Regions from separate parts of the Pantoea sp. PGP6 genome, predicted to be linked through region 2. Evidence: predicted binding sites of a transcription regulator. Region 2 holds the regulator's gene; each other region holds the start of a gene.
The links. The regulator PhoB, encoded in region 2, activates phosphate uptake and scavenging genes when phosphate is short. The targets are predictions, from matches to a motif close to CTGTCATAAAACTGNCNNAT.

Region 1 (5,059 bases), 3.0 Mb from region 2:
CGCCGCCATCACTTCGTTCCACTGGGTCGGTGAACCGCTGGTGGAGATCATGCTTTTAATCCCCGCCACCGCCGTGCCGAGGCTGGGGTCATTGATGATCAGCAGCGGCCAGAGATACTGATTCCAGCCGTAGATAAAGGTGATAACGAACAGCGCCGCCAGATTGGTTTTCGACAGTGGCAGCACGATATCGCGGAAGAAACGCATCGCGCTGGCACCATCAATCCGGGCGGCTTCCACCAGTTCATCCGGCAGTGACATAAAAAACTGGCGGAACAAAAAGGTGGCGGTCGCCGATGCCATCAGCGGCAGGGTCAGGCCGCTATAACTGTCGAGCAGATTCAGATCGGCGATCACCTGCACCGTCGGGAAAATACGCACCTCGACCGGCAGCATCAGGGTGATGAAAATCAGCCAGAAGAACAGCGTCCGCAGCGGAAAGCGGAACCAGACCAGCGCAAATGCCGAGAGCATTGAGACGGTGATTTTGCCGACGGTGATCCCGAGCGCCATGATGGTGCTGTTCAGCAGCATCAGGCCGAATGCCGGGCCGTTACCGTTCACACCGTGGGTCCAGATGCGCGAGACGTTTTCCCACAGGTGAGTGCCGGGTACCAGCGTCATCGGCACCTGATAGACCGCATCGTTATCCAGCGTGGCCGCCACGAAGGCGACGTAGAGCGGGAACAGGATGGTCAGCACGCCCAGTATCAGCACGATGTGGCTGAAGATATCCAGCCCGCGTCGATTCTCAATCATTGGTATTGCACCTTACGTTCAACGAAGCGGAACTGAATCACCGTCAGACCGATCACCAACACCATCAGCACCACCGACTGAGCAGCGGATGAGGAGAGATCCAGGCCGGTGAAGCCTTCGCGATAGATTTTGTAGATCAGCGTGGTGGTGGCCTGCACCGGTCCGCCGCCGGTGGCGGCATCGATCACCGGGAAGGTATCGAAGAAGGCATAAATCAGGTTCACCACCAGCAGGAAGAAGCTGACCGGCGTAATCAGCGGTAATGAGAGATTAAAGAAACGCCGCACCGGTCCGGCACCGTCAATCGCGGCGGCTTCAACCAGCGATTTGGGGATCGACTGCAGCGCGGCGAAGAAAAACAGGAAGTTGTAGCTCATCTGCTGCCAGATCGACGCCAGCACAATCAGGAACATCGCCTGGCCGCTGTTTTGCGCGTAGTTCCAGTTGTAGCCGATGTGGTTCAGCAGGTAGCTGAACAGGCCAAGGCCGGGATTGAACAGAAACATCCACAGCACCGCTGCCACGACCGGCGCGACGGCATACGGCAGCAGCAGTAGCGTCTGGTAAAGCTTGCGCAGCCGCACCACGTAATCCACCAGCGCCGCCAGTAGCAGCGATAACACCATGCCGCACACCGTGACCAGACCGCTGAATTTGATGGTGGTCCAGAATGAATCCAGATAGTAAGGATCGGCAAACAGCCGTTTAAAGTTATCCAGCCCGACGAAGGTGCTGGAGAGACCAAAAGGATCGAGGCTTTGCAGCGAATACCACAAGGCTTCGCCAGCCGGCCAGAGAAAGAAGATGGCGGTGATCACCAGTTGCGGCAGCACCAAAAGATAGGGCAACAGGCTGGTGCGAAATACCGGACGAGATGAAGACATGGCGCACTCTGATTCAGAAAGAGAAAGGGCCAGCCGGTGCTGGCCCGATACAGCGGATTACTTCACCTGCTGCTGGAAACGACGCAGCAGTTCATTGCCGCGTTTCACCGCATTATCCAGTGCGCCCTGCGGCGACTGTTTACCGGTCCAGACGCTTTCCAGCTCTTCATCCACCACGGTACGAATCTGTGGCATGTTGCCGAGACGCATCCCTTTGGTGAACGGTAACGGCGGCTTGTTCAGCATCTGACGGGTCGCGATATCAGCACCCGGATTTTTATCGTAGAAGCCCTGCTGTTTGCTCAGCTCATAGGCAGCCGTGGTGATTGGCAGATAGCCCGTTTTCTGATGCCATTCAGCGGCGATTTCCGGCTGGGCAAGGAACTGCATAAACTCAGCCACGCCTTTGTAGGTGGCCGCGTCTTTGCCCTTCATCACCCACAGGCTGGCCCCGCCGATGATGGCGTTTTGTGGTGCCTCAGGAACCCTGTCGTCATACGGCATCATGCCGACGCCGAAGTTAAATTTGGCGTAATGACGAATATCCGCCAGCGAGCCGGATGAGGCGGTGGTGATACCGCAATCGCCGTTATAGAACTTGGCGGTGGATTCATCTTTGCGGCCAAAGTAGGTGAAGTCGCCCTTTTTATTCATCTCTTCCAGCATCTGGATATGACGAACCTGCACCGGCTTATTGAACTCCAGGACCGCATCGCGTCCGTCAAAACCGTTGTTTTTAGTCGCTACCGGCAGGGCATGCCAGGCACTGAAGTTTTCGATCTGAATCCAGCCCTGCCAGCCGCTGGCGTAACCACAGCTCATGCCCGATTTACGCAGCGCCGCCGCATCTTTCGCCAGTTCCTGCCAGGTTTTGGGGGGCTGGTCCGGGTTAAGACCCGCTTTTTTGAACGCGTCTTTGTTGTAGTAGAGCACCGGCGTCGAGCTGTTGAACGGCTGAGAGATCAGCTGACCGTTGCTGTCGCTGTAGTAGCCCGCCACCGTCGGCACAAACTGTTTTTCATCAAACGGAATACCGGCATCTTTAAACACCTGATGCACCGGCACAATCGCCTGCGACGCCATCATGGTGGCAGTACCGACTTCATACACCTGCAACACGGCGGGTGCTTTGCCGGTGCGCACTGCCGCGATACCTGCCGCCAGGCTCTGCTCGTAGTTACCTTTGTAGGTCGGAACAATTTTGTAATCGGGATGGGCCTGGTTAAAGCGTTGCGCCAGCGAGTCAACTTCTTTGCCTAACTCGCCTTCCATAGAGTGCCAGAACGGGATCTCAGTGGCGGCCAGCGCCTGGCCACTGAGCGTCAGGCCAAGCAGCACGCCGATCAGGCTACGACGATAGGTAACGACGGACATAGAATTTTCCTGTGCAGGTAAATACGCGTGAAATCACGCATTTGTGGTTCGCGAAGTAACATGACACGGGAAAATGACGGATTAATAACGGGCGGATGACAGCCAGATGACAGGCTTAAGCGTGAAAAAGGCGGAGCGGCTACCGGCCGGGCTGAGATTTTTGACAACGTCTGGCCTGGTTGCTGTAAGGCTGAGCCCTGCACAGAGAACACGGTCAGATCGGAAAGACGCTAAAGCCAATCCATGACATGCCCGGCCCGCGCGATTACGCACCCATTTTGATGGCCGTGGGCGGCACATCACGCACCCATGTCGAAGGCCGTCGGCGGCGAAGCGGGCATTTATATCGAAGGCCGTCGGCGGCGCAGCGAGCATTTATATCGAAGGACGTCGGCGGCGCAGCGAGCATTTATATCGAAGGCCGTCGGCGGCGCAGGCAGGTTGTGGGCGGACAGCGCGCAGTAACCGGAGCGTATATACATACGTGAGGATTGCGAGCACTGCCCAACCACAACCTGACCAGTAAGCCAGGCCGATGCACCAAAGCGCGCAGTAACCGGAGCGTATATTCATACGTGAGGATTGCGAGCACTGCCCAACCACAACCTGACCAGTAAGCCAGGCCGTGCCCCATCAGGCACCCAGGTACGCGCTTCGGACGGCTTCATTGGAAAGCAGCGCTGCCCCACTATCCTCCAGCACCACATGGCCGTTTTCCAGCACGTAGCCACGATCCGCCAGCTTCAGCGCCTGGTTGGCGTTCTGCTCCACCAGGAAGATGGTCATCCCCTCGCTGCGCAGCTGTTCGATGGTGTCGAAGATCTGCTGAATAATAATCGGTGCCAGACCCAGCGACGGTTCATCCAGCAGCAGCAGGCGGGGCTGGCTCATCAGCGCACGGCCAATCGCCAGCATCTGCTGCTCACCACCTGACATGGTGCCGGCACGCTGGATTTTGCGCTCCTCCAGCCGCGGGAACAGTTGATAAACGCGCTTGATCCGCTCCAGATATTGCGGACGGCTGGCAAAAAAGCCGCCCATTGCCAGATTCTCTTCCACCGTCATACGCGAAAACACCCGCCGGCCTTCCGGTACGATGGCGATAGCTTCACGCATGATGCGCGCCGTTTGCCAGTCAGTAATGGTTTTACCGTCAAAGGTGATGGTGCCGTGGGTGGCACGCGGTTCGCCACACAGCGTCCCCAGCAGCGTGGTTTTTCCGGCACCGTTGGCCCCAATCAGCGTGACGATTTCGCCCTGATTGATGTAAAGGCTGACGTTATGCAACGCCTGGATTTTGCCGTAGTGGGCGCTCACGTTCTCAATGGTTAACATCGCATTTGCCATCTTACGCCTCTCCTAAATAGGCACGGATCACGTCCGGATTATTGCGAATTTCTTCCGGCGTGCCGTTAGCCAACGGCGTTCCCTGATTGACCACGTAAATGCGATCAGAAATGCCCATCACCAGCTTCATATCATGTTCAATCAGCAGCACTGAAACCTTGTGTTCACCGCGCAGTTCGGCAATCAGCTCATCCAGTTGGTGCGTCTCTTTGGGGTTAAGACCGGCCGACGGTTCATCCAGCATCAGGATTTCCGGACGCGTCACCATGCAGCGCGCAATCTCCAGACGCCGCTGCTGACCATAAGCCAGATTACCGGCCTGACGGTTAGCCAGATCCAGCAAGCCGACCCGCTCCAGCCAGTTGGCTGCGCGATCGAGCGCCTCGCTTTCACTGCGACGAAACGCCGGTGTTTTGAGCAGACCGGCAAACAGCCCGCTCTTCAGATGTTGATGTTGCGCCACCAGCAGATTTTCAATCACCGTCATTTCACGAAACAGACGCACGTGCTGGAAGGTCCGCACAATCCCCATCCGCGCAATCTTCTGGCCGGGTAATCCTTCCAGATGCTGCTCACGCAGTTTAATGCTGCCACCGGTCGGCTTGTAGAAGCCGGTCAGGCAGTTAAACACCGTGGTTTTACCGGCACCGTTCGGCCCGATTAGCGAGACGATTTCCTGCGGATGCAGCGCCAGC
Region 2 (5,059 bases):
GACTGTGCAGCTGGCTCAGCGCCTCTCGCAGCGCGGCTGGCGGATGCTGCTTCTGCAGCGAAGTTAGTACTTGCTCCGCTTGCAGCAGCGCCTGAGCGGCGGCCTGCTCAGCCTGCTGGCGTGGTAATGCCTGCTTAGCCTGCTGTTCCCGTTCTGCTTGCTGCGCCGCGATTTTCTGCTGTTGTTGCTGCTGCTGTTGCGCCAGTCCGGCGAGGGTCGCCTCGCGCTGCGCCAGCTGGGCAAATCGTTCCTGCCACAGCGGCAGCGATGCGCCCCATTGCGCCATATCGGCTAACTGCTGACGCAGGGTTTGCTGCTCCGCGATCGCCTGTTGTAAGACGGTAAGCTGGTGAGTCTGATCGGTCAGCGTACGTTGAGTCTGATCGCACTGCTGCTGCTGGCGATCTTTTTCCTGCTGCTGCTGCGTCAGCTGCTGTTGCAGCGCCTGCAGTGACTGATCCAGCGGCATCACCTGTTCGGTCAGCAGGCTCTCCTGTTGCTGCTGTTGCTGGCGTGCCTGTTCCGCCGCGGCCTGGGCGGTGGCATAGTGCTGCTGCTGGCGTTGCTGTTCAGCCAGCGCCTGCTGGTGTGCGTCGGACAGCTGCTGCTGCTGACTGCGTACCTCACGCAGCGCGTTCGCCCGTTCGTCACGCTGCTGCAGGGTAGCCCGCAGCTTTTCAGCCGGTTCGCTGCGCGCCAGCCGCTGTCGGTCCGCTTCAGCGGCCTGCGCCGCCGCCTCCGCCTGTTGCAGCGCCTGGCGGGTCTGCGCGATATCCTGCTGGAGCTGCTGCGCCTGTTGCTGCCACTGCTGCTGCTGCTGGGCGTGCTGATAGTCACGGCTCAGCGTCTGTTCCGCCGCGCTCAGTTGCAGCATCTGCTGTTGCAGCGCGGTGCGCGTGTGGTCATCCAGCAGCGCCATGGCTCCCGCCCGGCTGCGCAGCAGGTCGAGCGCGGTTTTTGCCTCTTTGTGACGTTCATAGATTGCGGCGGAAATCTGGCCGTAAATTTCGGTGCCGGTCAGCTCTTCCAGCAGTTCGGCCCGTTCGCTGGCTTTGGCGTTGAGGAAGGCGGCAAACTGCCCCTGGGACAGCATCATTGAGCGGGTAAAACGCTCAAAGTCGAGGCCGGAAAGGGTCTCAATCAGCCTCAGTTTGTCACCGACCTTGTCGGCGACGATGGTATCGTCGGCACAGCGCGCCAGCTCAACCCGCGGCGCCTGCAGTTTGCCGTCGGCGGTGCCGCGTGCGCGGTTCTGGCTCCAGAAGGCGCGCCAGGCTTCGCCTTTGATCTCAAATTCCACTTCAGCCAGACACTCGGCGCAGTCGCGGGTCATCAGCGCATTCTGGCTTTGGGAGATGGCGCCGAGACGCGGCGTCTGGTGATAGAGCGCCAGGCAGATGGCATCCAGCAGCGTGGTTTTGCCTGCGCCAGTGGCACCGGTAATCGCGAACAGCCCGTTACTGGCGAAGGGTTCAGCGCGGAAATCGATAAACCATTCACCGCGCAGTGCATTAAGGTTTTTAAACCGTAGCGTGAGGATCTTCATTGTGGTTCCTCAATGTCGGCCAGCGTCTGGCGGAACAGGGTGGTCATCTGATCGATCTGCTGCGGTTGCAGTTCACTATCCAGCGCCAGGCGACGGGCAAACACCTCTTCCACTTTCAGTTCGCTCAGGGTTTCGTTATCGAGTCGCGCCAGGCTGTGCTGACGCTGCTCGCGGCTGCGGCGTAACAGCAAAACCTCAACCGGCAGTTCTGCGGTCAGGGTTTCCACCTGACGCTGCAGATCGCTGAGGTACTCCTGAGTGGTGACTTCAATATCCAGCCAGGTCGGTTTTTCCTGCTGCATGTCACTGAAATCGCTGAGCTGCTGCGCGATCTGCGCCAGTGAACCTTTCAGCACCTGCATCGGCTGCACCTGCGGCACCACCAGCGGCGTCACCGCTTGCAAACCGCGCGGGGTGAAGTCCAGCAGGAAGACGCTTTTTTCACTGCCCAGTTCATCAAAACTGAGTGGAATCGGCGAGCCGCTGTAACGAATGTGCTCAGTGCCCGCCACCCGCTGAGCGCGGTGAATGTGGCCGAGCGCGATGTAATCCACGTCCGGGAACGCGGAGGCCGGGAAGGCGTCCAGCGTGCCGATATAGATGTCACGCACCGAGTCGCTCTGGCTGACGCCGACGGTGGTGAGGTGACCGGTAGCCACGATTGGCAGAGCCGGCTCCAGCGCCCGCGCAGCAGCCACGCGCTGCTGATAATGGTGAGCAATCGCCTCCAGCAGCGAGGTCTGCTTGTCGCGTCCGGACTGTCCGGCGCGGCTGCGCAGAATATCGCGCGGTCGCAGATAAGGAATGGCGCACAGCAGCACGCCCGGCTCGCCCTGACGGGTGGTGAGCAGCAGCACATCGCTGTTGGTCTGAGGCGTGGCGATCACCCGGGTATTCAGGCAGGCGAGCAGTTCGCGTGACTCATTGAGCGTCGCCACCGAGTCGTGATTGCCCGCCAGCACAATCAGCTGACAGCCGCTGGGCTGCAGCGCCACCACAAAGCGGTTGAACATTTCGCGCGCGTAGCTGGGCGGGGTGCCGGTATCGAACAGATCGCCCGCAACGATTAACGCATCCACCTGATGCTGTTCAATCTGGATCAACAACCAGTCAAGAAACGCCTGATGTTCCGCCGCCCGACTCTTGTTGTAAAAGAACTGCCCCAGATGCCAGTCCGCAGTATGAATGATGCGCATAAAACTCCCTGCCGTTGTAATTCGCCCGGCGATTATACTGGCTCTGCGGCCAAAGCGAAAAATTGTCGCTGCGCTGTCATAATTGATTACCACTGGCCTGAATGAGCGGTTATGTTTTTCATAAAAGTGTCACAAATCTGACGCATAATGGCGCCGCGAATCTCAGTGACAGCCGTCATATCAGCAGGAGTAATAATGGCTAAGCGCATTTTGGTTGTGGAAGATGAAGCCCCAATCCGTGAAATGTTGTGCTTTGTTCTGGAGCAGAACGACTATCAGCCAATTGAGGCGGAAGATTATGACAGCGCAGTGGGGAAGCTGATTGAACCCTGGCCCGATTTGATTCTGCTGGACTGGATGTTACCCGGCGGCAGCGGCATTCAGTTTATTAAGCATCTGAAACGCGAAGCGATGACCCGCGATATTCCGGTGATGATGCTCACCGCACGTGGTGAAGAAGAGGACCGGGTGCGTGGGCTGGAAGTCGGCGCTGACGATTACATCACCAAGCCCTTCTCGCCAAAAGAGCTGATGGCGCGCATCAAAGCCGTCATGCGCCGTATTTCACCGATGGCGGTGGAAGAGGTGATTGAGATGCAGGGACTGAGTCTGGATCCCTCCTCGCATCGGGTGATGTCCGAAACCACGCCGCTGGAAATGGGCCCTACCGAATATAAACTACTGCACTTCTTTATGACGCACCCGGAGCGGGTTTACAGCCGCGAGCAGCTGCTGAACCATGTCTGGGGCACCAACGTGTATGTCGAAGATCGCACCGTCGATGTTCACATTCGCCGTTTACGTAAAGCGCTGGAAGTCTCCGGCCACGATCGCATGGTACAAACCGTCCGTGGAACAGGGTATCGTTTCTCTGCCCGCTACTAAACGGAGTTTTCACCGTGCTGGAACGCCTCTCCTGGAAGAGATTACTGTCAGAACTGCTGCTGGCGTGTCTGCCTGCGCTGCTGCTTGGCCTGCTGTTCGGTTATCTGCCGTGGCTGCTGTTGCTGAGCGTACTGGCGGTGCTGCTGTGGCATTTCCATAACCTGATGCGCCTGTCGCACTGGTTGTGGCTCGATCGCACTATGACGCCGCCGGCTGGGCGGGCCAGCTGGGAACCGCTGTTTTACGGGCTCTACCAGATGCAGTTACGCAACCGGCGGCGGCGGCGTGAACTCGGCAACCTGATTAAACGCTTTCGCAGCGGCGCTGAGTCGCTGCCAGATGCGGTGATCCTCACCACCGAAGAGGGCACCATTTTCTGGTGCAACGGGCTGGCGCAACAGCATCTCGGGCTACGCTGGCCGGAAGATAATGGCCAGAACATCCTCAACCTGCTGCGTTATCCGGAATTCTCGCGCTATATCCGCCAGCGTGACTTCGACAAACCCCTGACGCTGGTGCTGAATAACCAGTACCACATGGAATTTCGCGTCATGCCCTACAGTGAAGGGCAGTGGCTGCTGGTGGCGCGTGACGTCACCCAGATGCACCAGCTGGAAGGGGCGCGCCGTAACTTCTTTGCCAACGTCAGCCATGAACTGCGTACCCCGCTGACGGTGCTGCAGGGCTATCTGGAGATGATGAATGACTCGGTGATGAACGAGCGTTCACGCGGCAAGGCGCTGCATACCATGTCGGAGCAGACGCGCCGCATGGACAGCCTGGTCAAGCAGCTGCTGACGCTGTCGCGGATTGAAGCTGCGCCCGCGATCGATCTGAAAGAGAAGGTCGATGTGCCGGTGATGCTCCGGCTGCTGCAACACGAGGCCGCCACCCTGAGCGGCGGACGTCACGACATCCATTTCCATACCGATCCGCATCTGAAAGTCTTTGGCAACGATGAACAGCTGCGCAGCGCCATCTCCAACCTGGTCTACAACGCGGTAAACCACACGCCGGAGGGCACGCGCATTGATATCAGCTGGCTGCGCAGTAAGCAGGGCGCAACGTTTCGGGTGTGCGATAACGGACCGGGCATTGCGGCTGAACATATTCCCCGTCTCACCGAGCGTTTCTACCGGGTCGATAAGGCGCGATCGCGGGCGACCGGCGGCAGCGGACTGGGGCTGGCGATCGTGAAACATGCCCTGAGCCACCATAATGCGCGGCTGGATATCACCAGCGTGCCGCATCAGGAGACCTGTTTTACCTTTACCTTGCCGGCAAGGTTGATTGCCAGCAGTGGGATGCAGGAGAATGCCCTCCATTAATGGCTGACGGATCTGCTTGATGCGCGCACTTGTTTTGTTGATGGTCATTTTATTGCCGGGCATGGCGCTGGCACAGCCCGGCGCGCTGTCGGGCAACCTTAGCA
Region 3 (5,059 bases), 740 kb from region 2:
AGGGCTGGCGATGATTCAGCGTCCGAAGAGTGAAAAACCTGCTTAACTTCTGTTGCCGATCGCGTCGGGTACCTGCGTGGTCAAAAGTGGCGCACCTGATCGCAAAGAAAGCCTGCATCCATGCAGCACGGCCTCGCCATCCCTGGCCCGGACGATCCACAGGGATGTGAGATTCCTTCGCGATCGGACGCGCCAGCCCGGGAGGCCGCATCCATGCAACAGCCCTGTTTATGATCGGTCACCGCGCCCCACCACCCAGCGCTTATGCACCCACAGCGAGGCGAGGATCACCAGCGCTCCGGCAATGAAGCTCGGCCAGTGCGGTTTCTCCTGCCAGATAGCCAGATTAACCAGCAGACCGGCAGGCACGTGCATGTTGTTCATGATGCCAAGCGTGCCGGCATCAACCTGGGTCGCGCCATAGTTCCACATAAAGTAGCCCAGCCCTGAAGCGGCCACGCCCAGCCACACCAGAATGCCCCACTGCAGTGAGGTGGTGGGTAATTTCTGCGGATTGCCCCAGGCAAACCAGGCGATTACCGCGATCACCACCGCCCCCAGATAGAACCAGGAGAAGGCGGTGTGCTGCGGCATCGGACGGGTTTCCTGCAGGCGCTTATAGCCCACCATACCGGCAGCAAAGCAGATGTTTGCCAGCTGCACCAGCAACAGGCCGGTCCAGAAGTTATCGCTGACTTTGTCGTAGCGAATGATGGCCGCACCCGCTACCGCCAGCAAGGCGCTGAAGATATAGCCGACCCGCAGCGGACGGCGGCTGATCAGATCATAAATCAGGGTGACATAGAGCGGCGTCATCACGGTAAACAGCAGGAACTCTGACACGCTGAGATAGAGGTAGGCTTCGAAACTCAGCAGGTACATCACCCCTAATTGCAACATCCCCACCAGCATATAGAGCAGCAGCGTTGAGGGACGATAGCCGCGCCAGCGCAGGAACGGCAAAAAGACCAGCGCGGCCAGCGCCAGTCGCATCAGCACGGAAAACCAGCTGTCCACCTGACCGGCAAGATATTCGCCAATCAGGCTAAACGAAAAAGCCCACAGAATGGTGGTAATAATCAATAAGAACACGGTAACGACCCCGAAATTAACAGAGCGACAGTGTAAACAATGTGCTGTCAGGCGGCTGCACTATCTGGTTTACATCTGGTTATTTACCAGGCAAACAAATACAACCGACAAGAGCTTTGTTACGGCTGGTTAGCATCACCTTCTCTTTTCACGCCTGCCTGCGGCGCAAAATGCGCGAAATAAACCATCTGATGATCACTTTCGCTCTTAAGTGTAATAAAACTGTAACAAATGTGTCACACATCACAGTAACGCCGCGTCACTAATTTTATTCTTTGCGCGAAATGGAACATCACACCGCCATTTTCCCTTTGCTTTTTTTTGACCCAACCACTGGGAATGTAAAAACCATAAAGTGCCCTGGAGGGCCTCACTGATGCTGAGTATTTTTAAACCTGCACCACGTCAGCCGCAGGTGGCAGCGGATCGCGTTGATCCGCTCTACCGTCGCCTGCGCTGGCAAATTTTCATCGGGATCTTTTTCGGCTACGCCGCCTACTACCTGGTCAGAAAAAACTTTGCGCTCGCCATGCCGTATCTGGTGGAGCAAGGCTTTTCACGTGGCGACCTCGGTTTCGCCCTGTCAGGCATTTCCATCGCCTACGGCTTCTCCAAATTCATCATGGGCTCGGTGTCCGATCGCTCAAATCCGCGCGTCTTTTTACCGGCCGGGCTGATCCTGGCTGCTGCGGTGATGCTGTTTATGGGATTTGTGCCGTGGGCCACTTCCAGCATCATGGTGATGTTCGTCCTGCTGTTTATCTGTGGCTGGTTCCAGGGAATGGGCTGGCCACCGTGCGGACGGACCATGGTGCACTGGTGGTCACAGAAGGAGCGCGGCAGCATTGTCTCAGTGTGGAACTGCGCCCATAACGTTGGCGGCGGCCTGCCGCCACTGCTGTTTCTGCTCGGTATGGCGTGGTTCAACGACTGGAAAGCGGCGCTCTACATGCCCGCTTTTGGTGCCATCCTGGTGGCGTTCATCGCCTTTGCCCTGATGCGCGACACGCCGCAGTCCTGTGGTCTGCCGCCGATTGAAGAGTACAAAAACGACTATCCGCCGGATTACGATGCCAGCCATGAAGAAGAGCTGACGGCTAAGCAGATCTTCATGAAATATGTACTGCCCAATAAACTGCTGTGGTACATCGCCCTGGCAAACGTGTTTGTCTACCTGCTGCGCTACGGCATTCTGGACTGGTCACCGACCTACCTGAAAGAGGTGAAGCACTTCACGCTGGATAAGTCCTCCTGGGCCTACTTCCTGTATGAGTATGCCGGCATTCCGGGAACGCTGTTGTGTGGCTGGATGTCGGACAAAGTGTTCCGGGGTAATCGGGGTGCGACCGGGGTGTTCTTTATGACGCTGGTCACCATCGCCACCGTGATTTACTGGCTGAACCCGGCGGGCAACCCCGGCGTTGATATGGCCTGTATGATCGTGATTGGCTTCCTGATTTACGGGCCGGTGATGCTGATTGGTCTGCACGCGCTGGAACTGGCACCGAAGAAGGCCGCCGGCACCGCTGCGGGCTTTACCGGTCTGTTTGGTTATCTGGGCGGTTCCGTCGCGGCCAGCGCCATTGTCGGCTACACCGTCGACTACTTTGGCTGGGACGGCGGCTTCCTGGTGATGATTGCTGGCTGTGTACTGGCGGTGATCCTGTTGTTACTCACCATGGTTAGCGAGCATAAACACAAGCAAAAACTGGCCTGACGGCAATAAAAAAGGGCCGGTTAACCGGCCCTTTTTTGCGCTGTTCTGTCAGGAAAGATAGAGGTCACGCAGCGTCTGCGGCACCGCATCGTCGGCGTTGGACCCGATCACTTCCAGTTCAGGCAACCGGTCTTTCAACCGCTGGTGCGCGTTGTGCATGATGAATCCTTTACCCGCCATGCTCAGCATCTCGACATCATTCATGCCGTCGCCAAAGGCGATGCAATTATGCAGCGTATGACCCAGTTGCTTCGCCACGGCTTCGAGCGCATGCCCCTTCGATACGCCGCCCGCCATCACTTCGAGGCAGGTAGGCAGTGAAAAACTGACGTTGACCCGATCGCCCCAGCGCGCTTCAATCGCCTGCTCCATCGGAATCAGATGCTCGGGATCTTCGCAGGTAAAAAAGACCTTACTGATGTTATCCGTCGGCAACAGACCCGGTTCATAAACCTGATAGTTGAATACCGATTCACGGAAATAGTCCTGCTCAGCGGGACGTGAACGGCTGACAAACCACTCATCATCACGGTAAACGTGGGTCAGAATATCGCTGTGATGATACTGCAGGCCAAACAGGTCGTTAGCGATATCCTCATCCAGATTATGGCTGAACACCAGCTCGCCCTGGGCGTTATGTACCCGCGCGCCGTTTGAGGTGATCATATACGCCGGGATAGCCAGGCTGTCACGCATCTGTCCGACATCGATATGATGGCGACCGGTGGCGAAAACAAAGTGGATATCCTTTGCCACCAGTTGTTGCAGCGTTTCACGTGCAAAAGGCGTCAGGCGATGTTCGGGAGAAAGCAGCGTGCCATCCAGATCGGATGCAACGATGTGGTACATGAAAACCTCGGGTATCTGATTCTGCTGGCCGTGGCCAGTCGGATAATGAACGTCAGCGATGCGATGAAAAAAAGTCGATCACTGCATTAAGCGCTTCGGCGCGCATGTCGTCTTTTTCGAACAGGATCTCATGACGCGCACCGTTGATCACCCGCGGTTTGTTGCCTTCGCACGGATGACCCGCCGCCGCCATGGCAGCACAAAAAAGATCCTGCGAACGATTATCCACCACCTGATCGTCGCTGGCCTGCAGCAGCAGCAGCGGGGTGGTGATTTTATCGGCCTGACTGATAATGTTGCGGCCGGCATGAATGCCTTCGCGCACCCAATGATAAGTCGGGCCACCGACGCGAATCGCCGGATCGTCGGCATAAAAACGCAGGCTGCGCCGATAACGCTCAGCACTGTGCGTCAGCCGGTTAATGCCAAACGGATGCGCCCGCCAGCGCCCGGTACCCAGCGCGTAACCGTCGCGCAGCGCCGGGCGTTTCTCGGCCCAGTCGAGGATCCGGTGCGCCAGAAATGAGGGCAACGGCAGCGCGATACCAAACATCGGTGCCACCAGCGCAACCGCATGAAAAGCCTGCGGCTGTCGCGCCAGAAACAGCGTTAGAATGGCCCCGCCCATGGAGTGGGCCAGCGCATAACGCTGCTGATAGTGGCCGCTGACAATTTCTTTCAGGTAGAGCGTCTCCAGATCGTCGACGTAATGCGCGAATTCTGCCACGTGGCCGCGGTGTGAATCTTCCAGCAGACGATCGGAGCGGCCCTGACCACGATGATCGAGGATCACCACGTCAAAACCGCAATGGAACAGATCGTACGCCAGCTCAGGATATTTTATATAGCTCTCGATGCGGCCGGGCACAATCAGCACCACACGCTTATGTTGTGGTGAGGTGAAGCGTACGTAACGCAGAGTGAGATTACCGACGCCGGTAAATTCACGCTCCTCACGCCGATGCCAGAAATCAAGCAGTGGCCCGGTAGCGAAGGCAGCAAAGGCTTTTTCTCGTCGCAGCCAACTGGCTTTGTGTTGATTCATTCGCCCCCCTGATGACCGGAAAAAAGTGTCCTTAACGCTGTGTGTCGGCCATAGCGCCGCGCTTATTTCTGGCGTATTGTGTCACATTTCCGCCGCTAAAGAGAGCGCAACCCATGACCATTGAATGGTGGCTGACCTACCTGCTTACCACCACAATTCTTAGCCTGTCGCCCGGTTCGGGCGCTATTAATACCATGAGTACCGGCATCAGCCATGGTTATCGCGGCACGGTTGCCTCGATCTCCGGTTTGCAGGTCGGGCTGGCCGTGCATATTGTGCTGGTCGGGATCGGTCTGGGTGCGCTGTTCTCCCAGTCGCTGCTGGCGTTTGAAATTCTCAAATGGGCCGGTGCTGCC

Region 1: a site for PhoB is predicted at 3,089-3,108, ahead of ugpB (sn-glycerol-3-phosphate ABC transporter substrate-binding protein UgpB). Genes of this name have one in related genera too.
Region 3: a site for PhoB is predicted at 1,304-1,323, ahead of glpT (glycerol-3-phosphate transporter). Genes of this name have one in related genera too.

The regions. Positions count from the first base shown of each region.
Region 1 covers NZ_JBQBMA010000001.1:338,151-343,209, reverse strand. The annotation lists gene ugpE (sn-glycerol-3-phosphate ABC transporter permease UgpE) at 1-759, opposite strand, end outside; gene ugpA (sn-glycerol-3-phosphate ABC transporter permease UgpA) at 756-1,643, opposite strand; gene ugpB (sn-glycerol-3-phosphate ABC transporter substrate-binding protein UgpB) at 1,701-3,017, opposite strand; gene livF (high-affinity branched-chain amino acid ABC transporter ATP-binding protein LivF) at 3,651-4,364, opposite strand; gene livG (high-affinity branched-chain amino acid ABC transporter ATP-binding protein LivG) at 4,366-5,059, opposite strand, start outside.
Region 2 covers NZ_JBQBMA010000001.1:3,372,132-3,377,190, reverse strand. The annotation lists gene ACLIBF_RS16485 (AAA family ATPase) at 1-1,546, opposite strand, end outside; gene sbcD (exonuclease subunit SbcD) at 1,543-2,742, opposite strand; gene phoB (phosphate response regulator transcription factor PhoB) at 2,938-3,627, shown strand; gene phoR (phosphate regulon sensor histidine kinase PhoR) at 3,642-4,955, shown strand; gene ACLIBF_RS16465 (PstS family phosphate ABC transporter substrate-binding protein) at 4,975-5,059, shown strand, end outside.
Region 3 covers NZ_JBQBMA010000001.1:4,116,908-4,121,966, forward strand. The annotation lists gene ACLIBF_RS19875 (YehS family protein) at 1-46, shown strand, start outside; gene ACLIBF_RS19880 (carboxylate/amino acid/amine transporter) at 229-1,092, opposite strand; gene glpT (glycerol-3-phosphate transporter) at 1,469-2,809, shown strand; gene yigL (sugar/pyridoxal phosphate phosphatase YigL) at 2,858-3,658, opposite strand; gene pldB (lysophospholipase L2) at 3,711-4,703, opposite strand; gene rhtB (homoserine/homoserine lactone efflux protein) at 4,817-5,059, shown strand, end outside.